DNA from 2 places in the Burkholderia crassaminum genome. Region 1 is predicted to be linked to the other one. Evidence: predicted binding sites of a transcription regulator. Region 1 holds the regulator's gene; the other holds the start of a gene.
The links. Region 1 encodes FliA, which starts transcription of late flagellar genes. Its sites were predicted from a motif close to CTAAAGTTTNNNNNNNNNNNGCCGNTA; they were not measured.
Positions count from the first base shown of each region.

Region 2: the regulator FliA is predicted to act here: its motif matches at 1,155-1,181, upstream of ACPTTF_RS05535 (DUF4088 family protein).

Region 1 is NZ_OZ183799.1:237,198-240,601, reverse strand. Features, by position in the region: gene ahcY (adenosylhomocysteinase) at 1-1,357, opposite strand, end outside; S-adenosyl-L-homocysteine riboswitch at 1,390-1,518, opposite strand; gene ACPTTF_RS01005 (RNA polymerase sigma factor FliA) at 1,606-2,340, opposite strand; gene ACPTTF_RS01000 (MinD/ParA family protein) at 2,363-3,181, opposite strand; gene flhF (flagellar biosynthesis protein FlhF) at 3,174-3,404, opposite strand, start outside.
Region 2 is NZ_OZ183799.1:1,197,875-1,201,278, reverse strand. Features, by position in the region: gene ACPTTF_RS05545 (AzlC family ABC transporter permease) at 31-798, shown strand; gene ACPTTF_RS05540 (AzlD domain-containing protein) at 795-1,133, shown strand; gene ACPTTF_RS05535 (DUF4088 family protein) at 1,295-2,077, shown strand; gene ACPTTF_RS05530 (hypothetical protein) at 2,201-2,602, opposite strand; gene ACPTTF_RS05525 (RNA-binding S4 domain-containing protein) at 2,873-3,091, shown strand; gene norM (multidrug efflux MATE transporter NorM) at 3,227-3,404, shown strand, end outside.

The DNA of each region.
Region 1 (3,404 bases):
GCTCGTCCGACAGCACGGACAGGTTCGCGCCGATGCGCGCGAGGTGCAGGCGCGCGACCTTTTCATCGAGATGCTTCGGCAGCACGTACACCTTGTTTTCGTACTCGTTGCCGCGCACGAACAGCTCGATCTGCGCGAGCGTCTGGTTCGCGAACGAGTTCGACATCACGAACGACGGGTGGCCGGTCGCGCAGCCGAGGTTCACCAGGCGGCCTTCCGCCAGCAGGATCACGCGCTTGCCGTCCGGGAAGATGATGTGGTCGACCTGCGGCTTGATGTTTTCCCACTGGTACTGGCGGGTCGACGCGACGTCGATTTCCGAGTCGAAGTGGCCGATGTTGCAGACGATCGCGTTGTGGCGCATCGCCTTCATGTGGTCGTGGCCGATCACGTGGAAGTTGCCGGTGGCCGTCACGAAGATGTCCGCCTTGTCGGCCGCGTATTCCATCGTCACGACGCGGTAGCCTTCCATCGCCGCCTGCAGTGCGCAGATCGGATCGATTTCGGTGACCCACACGGTCGCGCCCAGGCCGCGCAGCGATTGCGCGCAGCCCTTGCCCACATCGCCGTAGCCCGCAACGACCGCGACCTTGCCCGCGATCATCACGTCGGTCGCGCGCTTGATGCCGTCGACCAGCGATTCACGGCAGCCGTACAGGTTGTCGAACTTCGACTTCGTGACCGAATCGTTCACGTTGAACGCCGGGAACGGCAGGCGGCCGTCCTTTTCCATCTGGTACAGGCGGTGCACGCCGGTCGTGGTTTCTTCGGTCACGCCCTTGATGTGCGCGAGGCGCTTCGAGTACCAGGTCGGGTCGATGTCGAGGTGCGCCGCGATCGACTTGTACAGCGCGACTTCTTCCTCGTTGGTCGGCTTCGCGATCACCGAACGGTCCTTCTCGGCCTTCGAGCCGAGGATCAGCAGCAACGTTGCGTCGCCGCCGTCGTCCAGGATCATGTTCGCGAATTCGCCGTTCGGCCATTCGAAGATGCGGTGCGAGAACTCCCAGTATTCGTCGAGCGATTCGCCCTTGAACGCGAACACCGGCGTGCCGGCTTCGACGATCGCGGCAGCCGCGTGGTCCTGGGTCGAGAAGATGTTGCACGACGCCCAGCGGACGTCCGCGCCGAGCGCCTTCAGCGTCTCGATCAGCACGCCCGTCTGGATCGTCATGTGCAGCGAACCGGCGATGCGCGCGCCCTTCAGCGGCTGCTGTGCCTTGTATTCGTCGCGGATCTGCACGAGGCCCGGCATTTCGGTCTCGGCAATGTTCAGTTCCTTGCGGCCCCAGCCGGCCAGCGCCATGTCGGCGACGACGAAATCGTTGGAAGCTTTGGAATCGATAATGGCGTTCATCACGCCCTCCTTTCTAAAAAGTTTCTAGATTGGTGACGTGAGCGCCGTTCAGGAAGCGGGGCCGGCGCGACAACACGCTAAACGCGCGCCGCACGGCTGCTTGGTGAAGCCTTCCGAGCCTGGCGGGCCCAGACTGGCCCGTCGCAACGCTCCTCGGAAAACGGGAAGGATTGTAGCAAATCGGCGCGCAAAATGCGCACACCGATGCCAGGCGCGCGGCGTCGGCGCGCGCGGCCGTCAGGAAAGGGTCAGGATTCCGCGCCGACCCACGCCTGTTCGCGCAGCCGTGCGCGCAGGCGCGCGACGGCCTGGCTGTGCAACTGGCATACGCGCGACTCGCTCACTTCGAGCACCGCGCCGATCTCGCGCAGATTCAGACCCCGTTCGTAGTACAGCGACATCAGCAGCTTCTCGCGCTCCGGCAGCCGCTCGATCGCCTCGACGAGCGCTTCGCGCAGGTGCTCGTCGAGCAGCGCCGACAGCGGATCGGCGTGATCGACGCGATAGCGGTCGAGGAACGGCTCGTCGTCGGCCGCGCGGTCGAAATCCTCGTAGTAGATCAGCTGGCTGCCGTGCAGGTCCTGCAACATCCCCTGGTATTCGTCGAGCGGCATCTTCAGGTGCTCCGCGATCTCGGTCTCGCTCGCCGAGCGACCGAGATGCTGCTCGACCTGGTGCACCGCGTGCTCGACCTCGCGCGACGTCTTGCGCAGGCTGCGCGGCAGCCAGTCGTTGCTGCGCAGCTCGTCGAGCATCGCGCCGCGAATGCGCTGCGTCGCGTAGGTCTCGAACTGCGCGCCCTGGTCTTCCTTGTAGCGGCCGGCCGCGTCCATCAGGCCGATCATGCCGGCCTGGATCAGGTCGTCGAGGTCGACGCTCGCCGGCATCTTCGCGACGAGCTGCAGCCCGAGGCGGCGCACGAGCGGCGCATATTGCGCGAGCACGTCGGCCTGGGACATCTTTCCTTGAGCGTTGTACATCATGGCCCCCTCCTTCCGGTGGCACTCACGCGGCGTGTGCCGCGCCCGCCTCATACGACGGCTTGCCGCCCGCGTGCACGGCGCGGCCCGCGCCCGTTCGCGGGCGCATCGGCCAGTACAGCAGGTCGGCGGCAATCTGCCGGTAGTCGCGCGCGGCGGCCGACGACGGGAACGCGTCGACCGCCGCGCGCATCAGCTCGCGCGCATGCTCGACGAGCGGATCGGCGCTCACGCACCCCGCGTCGGCGATCGACACCGTCAGGTAGCGGCTCGCGACGCCCGCGAGGTTGTCGAACGCGACCTTCGCGTCCGCGTGGCTGCCGACGTGATTGGTCAGCACGCGGAACTGCGCGAACGCATGCGCGAAATGCAGCCGCTTCATGCACGCGTACGCTTCGGTGATCGCCTGCGCGGCGACCCGCGTCACGACCAGCACGTCGTGCGCTTCACGTGCGAGCGCCGAAAACGAACCGTCGGCGCCGAGCTGCGCGTCGACGAGGACGATGTCGGCCGGCCCGTCGATGAAATCGCTCAGCTGCGCGTCGGTGTAGCCGGCGCGCGCGAGCCGTGCGGCGCCGCACAGGCCGAAGCCGGCCGCGACCCGCGTGCGCTCGCCGTCGCGCAGCCACGCGCCCGCGAGCGTCGCGCTGGCCGAATGCACGTCGGCGCGCTCGTCGACGACGAGCACATCCTTGCCGAGCGACGCGAGCGCCGCCGCCAGGTTCACGACGGTGGACGTGCAGCCGACACCCGCCGGCCCGCCCGCCACCGCGACGATGCGCGACGCGCGCCCGGCCAGCAGGCGCCGCAGCCCTTCGGCCTGGTCGATGATCCGTTTATCCAAATCGCACCTCGTGCAGCTCGGCGGTGGAACGTGCGGTCAGTGCGGAAAGCAGCGTCGGCATGTCCTCGTCTTGCGGCACGAAGGGCGAGCCGTCGCGCGGTACACAGAACGCGCTCTTCAGCAGGAATTTGGTCGACGCGACGTACAGGTTCTCCGGCACCTTCTGGCCGGTCGACACGTAATGGATCGGCAGCTTGTAGCGGATCACCGTGTCGAGCACGCC
Region 2 (3,404 bases), 960 kb from region 1:
GCACACCCCCTGCCCGCTATCCTCCCGTTCATGGAGGAGCACCCTTTGAACCCGACACCCGCATCGCCTGCTCGCCGCCCATTCAACGAATGGCTCGACGGCGCGCGCGACACGATTCCAATGATGATTGGCGCCGCCCCGTTCGGCGTGATTTTCGGCACGCTCGTTGGCGGTGGCCCGCTCGCCGCGTGGCATGGCGCGCTGATGTCGCTCGCCGTGTTCGCGGGCTCCGCGCAGTTCATCGCACTCGGCCTGATCGCGGGCAGCGCAAGCTTCGTCGTCGTGCTCGCGACCACGCTGATCGTGAACCTGCGCCACCTGCTGTACAGCGCGACGCTCGCGCCCTATGTCGCGCACCTGCCGCTGCGCTGGCGCGCGACGCTCGGCGCACTGATGACCGACGAGGTGTTCGCGGTCGCCTATGCGCACTACCGGCATTTCCCGCCCGGCGCGATCGGCCCCCACTACTTCTTCGGCTCGGGGCTCGCGATGTACCTGAACTGGCAGGTCTGGACGCTCGCGGGCATCGGTTTCGGCGCGGCGTTCCCGGGCCTGCAGTCGCTCGGCCTCGATTTCGCGATGGCGGCGACCTTCATTGCAATCGTCGTCCCGCAGCTCGGCACGCTGCGCTATTTCGCTGCGGCCGTGACGGCCGGCACGCTGGCGTACTTCTGGCAGGGCTGGCCGTACAAGCTCGGACTGCTCGGCGCAGTCGCCGCCGGCGTCGCGATCGGCGTCGCGCTCACGCTGCTGCACGAACGCACGCGCGCCGGCTCGCGCACGGAGGCCGCATCGTGAGCTACGCGCTGCTGATTCTCGGGATGGCCGTCATCACGTACGCGATCCGCTCGACGCTGTTCCTGTTCGGCGAACGGCTGACCTTCCCGCCGCTCGTGCGGACCGCGCTCGGCTTCGTGCCCGTCACCGTGCTGACCGCGATCATCGTACCGATGACCGTCTCGCCGCACGGCGGCACGGCCGAGCTGACCTGGCGCAATCCGCAGCTGGTCGGCGCGCTGGCGGCCGTGCTCGTATCGGCGGCAACCCGCCGCCCGCTCGTGACGATCGCAGCGGGGCTCGTGGTGTTCTTCTTCTGGCAAGGGGTCGTGTTGCCCCACTGGCTGCCCGCCTGAGCGCACGCTCGGTCACGCGCACTCAAGTTTTCGCCCGGCACGCCGATATAGGGAATGAAGACCCGCCACCGGCCTCGGCGCGCACCGGTCAGTCGACGCTGCGCCCGCCCCGGTGCGCCGTGCCGGCCGCCGGCTTGCGCGGGCCGCCATCGAGACGATTCATGGGCCAGATCACCCTTTCCCTCAAGGACGACACGCTAGAGTCCCTACGCAAGGACTACGACGCGTTCGTCCGCGTGTCGCTGAAACTCGACCCGCAGTTCGCGACGCCGTCGTTCGAGGATTTCCTGCGCGCCAAACTGCTCGACAACATGGTGCCGCTGACCGAGCACGCCGTGCAGCGAATGCTGCAGGGCGGCCAGTACGCGTGGGCAAAACGCACGCTCGACAAGGAGTTTCCGGACGTCGTCGCGATCCTGATGCGACAGGCCGGCGAATTCGGCTTCGGCTTCGCGTCACGCTCCGAATGGACCCCCGACGAACTCGCGAAGGCTTGCCGCGACTGGGCGAAAGCGATCGTCGCCGAAGCGCAGGGCGACCCGTCGCTGATCGACCCGCTCGCATCGCAGATCAAGGGGGCGGCGCAAGACATCCAGGCGCTCGAGGAGCTGATGCAGACGCCTGCGTGGCGGCTCGCGGAATCGCTGCGACAACGGGTCTACGAGGCCAAGCTCGCGTGCGAGATGAGTGTCGGCAGCACCGCGCGCGACAAGCTCGGCGAACTGCGCGGGCTGCTGCGGCTCGGACTCGCGCACGGCTCGTTCCAGAAGCAGGAAGCGCAGCAGATCATGGAATACCTGCGGCTGCTGAAGCCGGAGATCTTCGTCGAGGAGCCGTACGACGTCTTCGCACGGCTCGCCGCGTGGTTGCGCAGCGTATTCACGCCGGCTGCCGTGCGGCCGGCGCAGGGTCCGGGACAAGGGCAAGGACAGCGCCGGCCGTAACGGCGCGCCCATGCGCATCAACACATGAAAACGTCCCGGTTCGCATAACGCGAACCGGGACGTCGGGTGGCCACCGTCGCGACGCGTCGTCCGGGGCGAGCGTCGCGCGGCGCCGGGCACCGCTTACTGCGTGGTGCCCTGGGCCGATGCACCGCCCTCCGCGCCCACCGATGCGCCGCCTTCGGTCGCTTCGCCGGCCTTCGCCTTGGCCGAGCCGACATGGCTCTTGGCCGACTTCGCGGCATGCTTCGTGTGCTTCTTGGCCGAGTGGACGGCCGACGACGACGTATCCTTCGCGCCGTCGGCTGCCGCGCCAACCGCATCGGTTGCACCGCCGGCCGCATTGCCCGACGCGTTCGCGCCCGCACTGCCCTGCATGCCGGCACCGACACCCGCCGCCGGCGTCTGCGCCTGCACGCCGGCACCGGCTGCGCCCTGTACCGCCGTGCCCGTCTGGGCAAATGCGGCCGAAGTGGCGAACGCCGTCAACGCGGCACCGATCAGCATCGTACGAATCTTGGACATGGCAATTCTCCTCAGGAAGTTGTGAGCCCGGACCCCAGCGATGCGGTCCGTTGCGTCCCCCGCCGCAACACGCGGCAGGTACGACAAAAGACCCGCGGCCCGCACGGCCGGTTCTCGAATCTCTCAGACTGTTACCCACCGTTTCATTTGCTGACGAATGGCTCACATTTCCTGACAACCGCGTGCGGCAGCCGGCCGCGCTCGCGCGCCGGCCCGCCGTGCCGTATGATGCGAGGCGATTCCTCCCGCGCATTGCGCACCTTCTTCGTCATGCCCAACCTGGATTTCACGCTGACCGGCGAATACGTCGAGCTGCACAACCTTCTCAAGATCACCGGCCTCGCGGACAGCGGCGGCACCGCGAAGCTGATCGTCGCGTCCGGCGCGGTGAAAGTCGACGGCGCGGTCGAACTGCGCAAGACCTGCAAGATCCGCGCGGGCCAGGTCGTCCTGCTCGGCGACACGCGCATTGCAGTGCGCGAAGCCTAGGCCGGACGGTTCCCCCTGCCTGCGACATGGCCATCGGCGCGCGCGTTCGACATGGTTCGAATAAAGCCGTAAGCTAGCCGTCTCTCAAAATAAATACATAGAGCGCGGGCCCGCACCCGCGCGAGCGCCCATTCCATGTCGCATTCCGGTCTTACGCGGACGGCCGCCGCGCCGCCGTCCCTGTCCAGTCATGCCGCCGATACCGCGCGCCTCGCCGCGCCGCTCGCGATCGCGCAGCTCTCGCAGATGGCGATGAGCGTCACCGACACGGTACTGCTCGGCTCGCTCGGCCCCGATTCGCTCGCCGCGGGCG